2 regions of the Acidovorax sp. GW821-FHT10A04 genome follow, and region 2 is predicted to be linked to the other one. Evidence: riboswitches for the same ligand, from Rfam matches in the RefSeq annotation. Region 2 holds a riboswitch; the other holds the start of a gene.
The links. Region 2 has a riboswitch for glycine ahead of AC07PF_RS18230 (D-amino acid dehydrogenase). Riboswitches for the same ligand answer to the same signal wherever they lie in the genome.
Positions count from the first base shown of each region.

Region 1: another riboswitch for glycine. It lies ahead of gcvT (glycine cleavage system aminomethyltransferase GcvT); the one in region 2 lies ahead of AC07PF_RS18230 (D-amino acid dehydrogenase).

Region 1 is NZ_JBWKNZ010000011.1:204,478-207,869, forward strand. Features, by position in the region: gene AC07PF_RS22615 (TRAP transporter large permease) at 1-921, shown strand, start outside; glycine riboswitch at 961-1,051, shown strand; glycine riboswitch at 1,065-1,189, shown strand; gene gcvT (glycine cleavage system aminomethyltransferase GcvT) at 1,240-2,382, shown strand; gene gcvH (glycine cleavage system protein GcvH) at 2,456-2,830, shown strand; gene gcvP (aminomethyl-transferring glycine dehydrogenase) at 2,880-3,392, shown strand, end outside.
Region 2 is NZ_JBWKNZ010000008.1:162,022-165,413, forward strand. Features, by position in the region: gene sorT (SorT family sulfite dehydrogenase catalytic subunit) at 1-583, shown strand, start outside; gene sorU (SorU family sulfite dehydrogenase c-type cytochrome subunit) at 597-917, shown strand; gene AC07PF_RS18230 (D-amino acid dehydrogenase) at 930-2,243, opposite strand; glycine riboswitch at 2,338-2,446, opposite strand; gene AC07PF_RS18235 (YXWGXW repeat-containing protein) at 2,628-3,071, opposite strand; gene AC07PF_RS18240 (YXWGXW repeat-containing protein) at 3,207-3,392, opposite strand, start outside.

The DNA.
Region 1 (3,392 bases), on a different contig from region 2:
ATGATGGACAAGGCCGGCTACGACCGCTCGTACGCGGCGGCGCTCACGGCCTCCACCGCCATCGTCGGGCCCATCATCCCGCCGTCCATCATCATGATCATCTATGCGCTGCAGGACGAGACCGTCTCGGTGGGCGCACTGTTCGTGGCCGGCCTGCTGCCGGGCCTGCTGATCGCGGTGGCCATGTGCGTCGTGAACTTCCATGTCTCCAAGAAGCGCAACTACAAGGGCGACGGCCGGATGCCGCCCCTGGCCGAGATCCTGCAGACCACCTGGAAGGCGCTGCCTGCCATCCTGCTGCCAGTGGTGATCCTGGGCGGCATGCGCGCCGGCTGGTTCACGCCCACCGAGGCTTCGGTGGTGGCGGTGTTCTATGCGCTGGTGTGCGGCAAGTTCGTCTACCGCACGCTGCAGTGGAAGGCGCTGCCCGACATCCTGGCGCGCTCGGCCCTGCTGTCGGCCTCGGTGCTGATCATCATCGGGCTGTCGGCCGCGTTCGCGTGGATCCTGACCATCGAGGGCATTCCGCAGCAGATGGCCGACTGGCTGGTGGGCATGAACCTCTCACCATGGATGTTCCTGATCATCGTGAACATCTTCTTGCTGCTGTTCGGCATCTTCATCGAGCCGCTGCCGGGCGTGATGGTGCTCGCCCCCATCCTCGCGCCCGTGGCCGTGAAGCTGGGGATCGACCCGATCCACTTCGCGATGGTGGTGATCTACAACCTCACGCTGGGCATGATCACGCCGCCCGTGGGCGGGCTGCTGTTCGTCACCTGCAACGTCTCGCGCGTGCCCATGTCGCAACTGGTGCGCGAGCTGGTGCCCTTCCTCTGGGCCCATGGCGTGGTGCTGGTGGTGCTGACCTTCATCCCGCAGCTGTCGACCTGGCTGCCCAAGGTGCTCGGGTTCATCAAGTAGCGAGGCTGTTGGCCCGACGCTGCCCTCCAGCGGATATACTTGCGCCCGTCAGGAGAGAGTCCCCTTCGCGGGGGCCGCCGAAGGCGCAGGGACACCCCGAACGCTCAGGCAAAAGGACTGGCAAGCGCCTGCAGGGATGCAGGCGTTCCCTTGCTGGAGAGAGGTGGCCGCGCAGCACAGCGCAGGCCATCCACCGAAGGAGCAAGCCGCAGCCGCCAGCCAGGGTGGTGCGGTGAATCTCTCAGGTAAAGCGGACAGCAGGGCAAATCCCGCAATCCATGCACGGGTTGCGGCTTTCATTTGCCCGGAGTCCGCCCCATGTCTGCCCCTGCCGCTACCGCAGCCCCCCTGCTCACCACGCCCCTGAACGCCCTGCACCTGGAGCTGGGCGCCCGCATGGTGCCGTTCGCCGGCTATTCCATGCCCGTGCAGTACCCCGCCGGCCTGATGGCCGAGCATGTGCACACCCGCACCGCAGCCGGTCTGTTCGACGTATCGCACATGGGCCAGCTCCAGCTCGTCGGCCCGGATGCCGCCGCGGCCTTCGAGACGCTGGTGCCCGTGGACGTGGTCGACCTGCCCGTGGGCAAGCAGCGCTACGGCCTGCTGCTGACCGACGAAGGCACCATCATCGACGACCTGATGTTCTTCAACCAGGGCAACGACACGCTGTTCGTGATCGTCAACGGTGCCTGCAAGGTCGGGGACATCGCACACATCCAGGCGCGCATCGGCCAGCGCTGCGACGTGGTGCCCATGCCCGACCATGCCCTCCTGGCGCTGCAGGGCCCGCAGGCCGTAACCGCACTGGCGCGCCTGGCCCCTGGCATCGAGAAGCTGGTGTTCATGACCGGCGGCAGCTACACCATCGCCGGCTGCGACTGCTTCGTGACGCGCAGCGGCTACACGGGCGAGGACGGTTTCGAGATCTCGGTACCCGCGGCCCAGGCCGACACGCTGGCCCGCGCCCTGCTGGCACAGCCCGAGGTCAAGCCCATCGGCCTGGGCGCACGCAACTCGCTGCGCCTGGAAGCCGGCCTGTGCCTGTACGGCAACGACATCGACACCACCACCACCCCGCCCGAGGCAGCGCTGAACTGGGCGATCCAGAAGGTGCGCCGCACCGGCGGCGCGCGCGCAGGCGGCTTCCCCGGTGCCGACAAGGTGCTGGCACAGATCGACAACCCCACCAGCCTGCCACGCAAGCGCGTGGGCCTGGTGGCGCTGGAGCGCGTGCCCGTGCGCGAGCACACCGAATTGCAGAGCACCGATGGCCAGAAGATCGGCGAGGTCACCAGCGGCCTCTTAGGCCCCACGGTGAACGAGCCCGTGGCCATGGGCTACGTGAGCCCCGCGTTTGCCGCCATCGGCACCCGCGTGAACGCCATCGTGCGCGGCAAGGCCGTGGCCATGGAAGTGCGCGCCATGCCGTTCACGCCTGCCAACTATTTCCGCGGCTGATTTCACACCGCTGCGGGCCCGGCCCGCTACATTGCAGATTCCTTCATTTTTCAAAGCCCCAGGAGCTTTCCCCATGACCGTCAAATTCTCCAAAGACCACGAATGGATCAACGCCGCCGACGCCGACTCCGCCGTCGTGGGCATCACCGTGCACGCCCAGGATGCCCTGGGTGACGTGGTGTTCGTGGACCTGCCCGAAGTGGGCAAGAGCTTCGCCCAGGGCGAAGTCGCCGGCGTGGTCGAGTCCGTGAAGGCCGCCGCCGACGTGTACATGCCCGTTTCCGGCGAGATCGTCGAAGTCAACGAAGCCCTGCGCGCCGATCCGTCGCTGGCCAATTCCGATCCCCTGAACGCGGGCTGGTTCTTCAAGGTCAAGCTCAGCGATGCCGGCCAGCTCGACGCGCTGCTGTCCGAGACCGACTACACCGAGTTCGCCAAGAACGCCTGAGGCGCGCTGAACGCCCCGCCCTCTCCTCAAGAAGCCTGAGACCTGCCCCATGTTGATGCAATCCGCCCTGCCGCTCGGCGCGCTCGAAAACGCCACCGAATTCCTGCCCCGCCACATCGGCATCGACGCGGCCGACGAAGCGCACATGCTGTCGGTGATCGGCGAGGCCTCGCGCCGCGCCCTCATCGAGAGCATCGTGCCGCGCTCGATTGCACGCAGCACGGCCATGGACCTGCCCCCCCCCGTGACGGAGGCGGCGGCCCTGGCGGAGCTCAAGGCCATGGCAGGCAAGAACCAGGTGCTCAAGAGCTTCATCGGCCAGGGCTACTACGGCACGCACACGCCGGGCGTGATCCTGCGCAACATCCTCGAGAACCCGGCCTGGTACACGGCCTACACGCCCTACCAGGCCGAGATCTCGCAGGGCCGCATGGAGGCCCTGGTCAACTTCCAGACCATGGTCTGCGACCTGACCGGCATGCCGATTGCCAACGCCTCCATGCTCGACGAGGCCACGGCCGCGGCCGAGGCCATGACGCTGGCCAAGCGCTCGGTCAAGAGC
Region 2 (3,392 bases):
GCTGGACGATGCCATCCTGGCCTGGGAGATGAACGGCGAGCCGATGCCGCTGGCGCATGGCGGACCGCTGCGCCTGATCGTGCCGGGCTACCAGGGTGTGAACAACATCAAGTACGTCAAGCGCGTGGCCTTCGGCGCCGAGCAGTCCCAGGCGCGCATCATGTCGCACGGCTACCGCATGTCGCCCCCCGGCACCAAGGCCAGCCCCGAGCAGCCCTCGGTGTGGGAGATGACGACCAAGTCCTGGATCAACGGCCCCCTGCCCGAGCAGGGCACGCTCAAGGCCGGGCTGGTGCAGGTGCATGGCGTGGCGTTTGGCGGCACGCGCGGCGTGAAGGGCGTGGAGGTGTCCGTCGATGGCGGCAAGACCTGGCAGGCGGCCCAGCTCATCGGGCCCGACCTGGGGCGCTTCGCCTGGCGCCAGTTCGTGCTGCCCGTGCGGCTGGCGGCGGGTTCGCACGAACTGCTCAGCCGTGCCACCGATACCGCCGGTCATGTGCAGCCCGAGCAGCGCGAGGAGAACCTGGGCGGCTACAACAACACGAGCTGGCGTGACCACGGTGTGACCGTGGTGGTCGCGTGAGGGGGCGCACGCCTTGCGTACTGCGCTGACCGCCGTGCTGCTGGCGCTGGCAAGCGGCGGCGCCTGGGCCGCGGATGCCGGCGAACTGGCGCGGGGCAAGGAACTGTTCGGCAAGATCCAGCCCGCCTGCAGCGTGTGCCACACGCTGCAGGCCGCGGGCGCCGAAGGCCAGGTCGGGCCCGTGCTCGACGAACTCAAGCCCAACGCCGAGCGCGTGCTGCGCGCGCTGAAGGCGGGCATCGGTGTCATGCCGTCCTATGCCGACAAGCTCAGCGACAAGGACATGCGGGCGCTGGCGAGCTTCGTCGCGCAGGCCTCGGGTGCCGCGCCCTGACCCGGCGCTTGCTCAGGCCTTCGACGCCGCAGGCAACAGGCTGGGCACGCTGCTCTGCGGCATGCCCGTGAACGCGAAGTCCAGCTCGGGCGCCAGGCCGCTCACGATGCGCGCCAGCGACTTGCCCGAGCCGCAGGCATGCGTCCAGCCCAGCGTGCCGTGGCCGGTGTTGAGGAACAGGTTGGCCAGCTTGGTCTTGCCGATCAGCGGCACATTGCTCGGCGTGGCGGGGCGCAGGCCGGTCCAGAACTGCGCCTGGCTGGCATCGCCGGCCCCCGGGAACAGCTGCTCCACGCGTCGCACGATGGCGTCGCAGCGCACCTGGTTCAGGTCTCGGTGGTAGCCGTTGAGCTCGGCCGTGCCGGCAATGCGCAGGCGGTCGCCGCGCTCGCTGGTGTAGCGCGAGAACACGAGCTTGTACTCGTCGTCGGTGAGGCTCACCTGGTGCGCCATCGATGCGTCCTTGACCGGCATGGTCACCGAGTAGCCCTTGGCCGGGTAGATGGGCAGGCGGATGCCCAGCGGCTGCGCCAGCAGCGGGCTGAACGAGCCCATGGCGAGCACGAAGGCATCGCCGTGCACGCGCTCGAAGCGGCCTTCGGCCGTGGTCACCTCCACATGGTCGATGCGCCCGCCCGCCTCGCGCAGCGCCGTGATGTGCTGGCCCAGGCGGAACTGCACGCCCGCGGCCTCGCACAGGCGCGCCAGCTCGCGCGTGAAAGTGTTGGCATCGCCCGACTCGTCCTCGGCGGTGTAGGTGGCACCGGCCAGTTGCGGGCGGATGTGGGCCAGGGCCGGTTCGATGCGCACCGCCTCGTCGGCGCTGATCACCTGGCGTTCACAGCCGAGCTGGCGCATCTGCTCGGCCGGGGCCAGGGCGCCGTCGAACTCCTTCTGGTTGGTGTAGAAGTGCAGGATGCCCTGCGTGCGCTGGTCGTAGGCGATGCCGGTGGCGGCGCGCAGCTGCTGCAGCGTGTCGCGGCTGTAGGTACCCAGGCGCACGATCTGCTCGATGTTGTGGCGCGTGCGCGCGGGCGTGCAGTTGCGCAGGAAGGACAGGCCCCAGAGCCACTGGCGCATGTCGGCGCGGATGCGGAACAGCAGGGGGGCGTCTTCCTTGCCCAGCCACTGCAGCACCTTGAGCGGCGCGCTCGGGTTGGCCCAGGGCTCGGCATGGCTCACCGAGATCTGGCCGCCGTTGGCAAAACTGGTTTCCGCACCGGGCGCACCCTGGCGGTCGATGACGGTCACCTCGTGGCCGAGCTGTTGCAGGAAATAGGCCGAAGTCACGCCGAGCAGGCCGGCGCCAAGAACGATCACACGCATTTTGAAAGCCTTTGGAAGGGCAATCGCCAGGCCTGTCGATGTCGCTGCGGGTATGGGTGTCCATAGCGCGCAGCGGGCACGTCATTGCCCGGCTGCCGCTCCCCCTGTCCTTGGTACCTGAGAGATTCACCGCCGCCCCTCATGGGCTGCGGCTTGCTCCTTCGGTGCGCTACATGGCGTAGCGGCTCTCCAGACGGCCTTGATGAATGGTGCAGTACGGAACCTGAGCGTGCATGGGAGTTTGCGCCTTCGGTGAAGCGGCCATTGCCGCCTGCTCTCCTGCGAAGGCCATTCTAGGGCGGCGCTGGCGCACAAAGACGAACGCCGCAGCTAATGTGCGGCGTTCGTTGCTGATACAAGGCCGGGCGCTAACCCGGTCAAGCGTCAGTTGCGGCGGGGATTGTCAGGGTTGCTGTCGCGGCGGTTTGATACGCCGTCGCCATCGCGGTCCCGGTCGTTGCGGTTGGAAATGCCGTCACCGTCACGGTCCCAGCCGCCACGGCGCATTTCCCAGCGGCCGTCGCGTTCCTGCCAGGTGGGCTGGCGGTAAGCGTAGCCGGGGCGGGCCTTCACCCAGTGGCCGGCGACCCACACATGGCGGCCGCCACGCCAATCCCAATGGCCCTCTTCCCAGACCTGGCCACGGCGTGGGCGCGGCACGGCTTCACGGCGGGGTGGCGGTGGCGCAGGGATGACCTGGTAACCCTGGGGTCCCGACTGGATCACCACGGTGCCTTGGTGCGCCGGCTGGGCCGTGGCGACCGAAGAGAGGCCTGCCAGTGCCAGCGTGGTGGCGATGAGGGCTGCGTAAGTGGTTTTGTAAGCCATGGATGACTCCTTTTTCAATGTTGTTGTGTCGCCTCTGTATGGTGGGCAAGCGGTGGCGACAGGTCTGTAGGCGCCGCACCTTGCCCCCTGTAGGCGGGCGGGGCCGGCACCTGTGGGGCAGCCGGCCTGCCGCCATCAGTTGCGGTAAGGGTTGTCCGGACGGCGGTCGTGGCGGTTGGGCACGCCATCGCCGTCACGGTCCCAGCCGCCGGGGCGCATGTGGTGGCGGCCATCGCGCTCTTCCCAGCGCGGCTCGCGGTAGGTATAGCCAGGGCGGGCCTTGACCCAGTAGCCCTGGATCCACACATGCCGGCCGCCGCG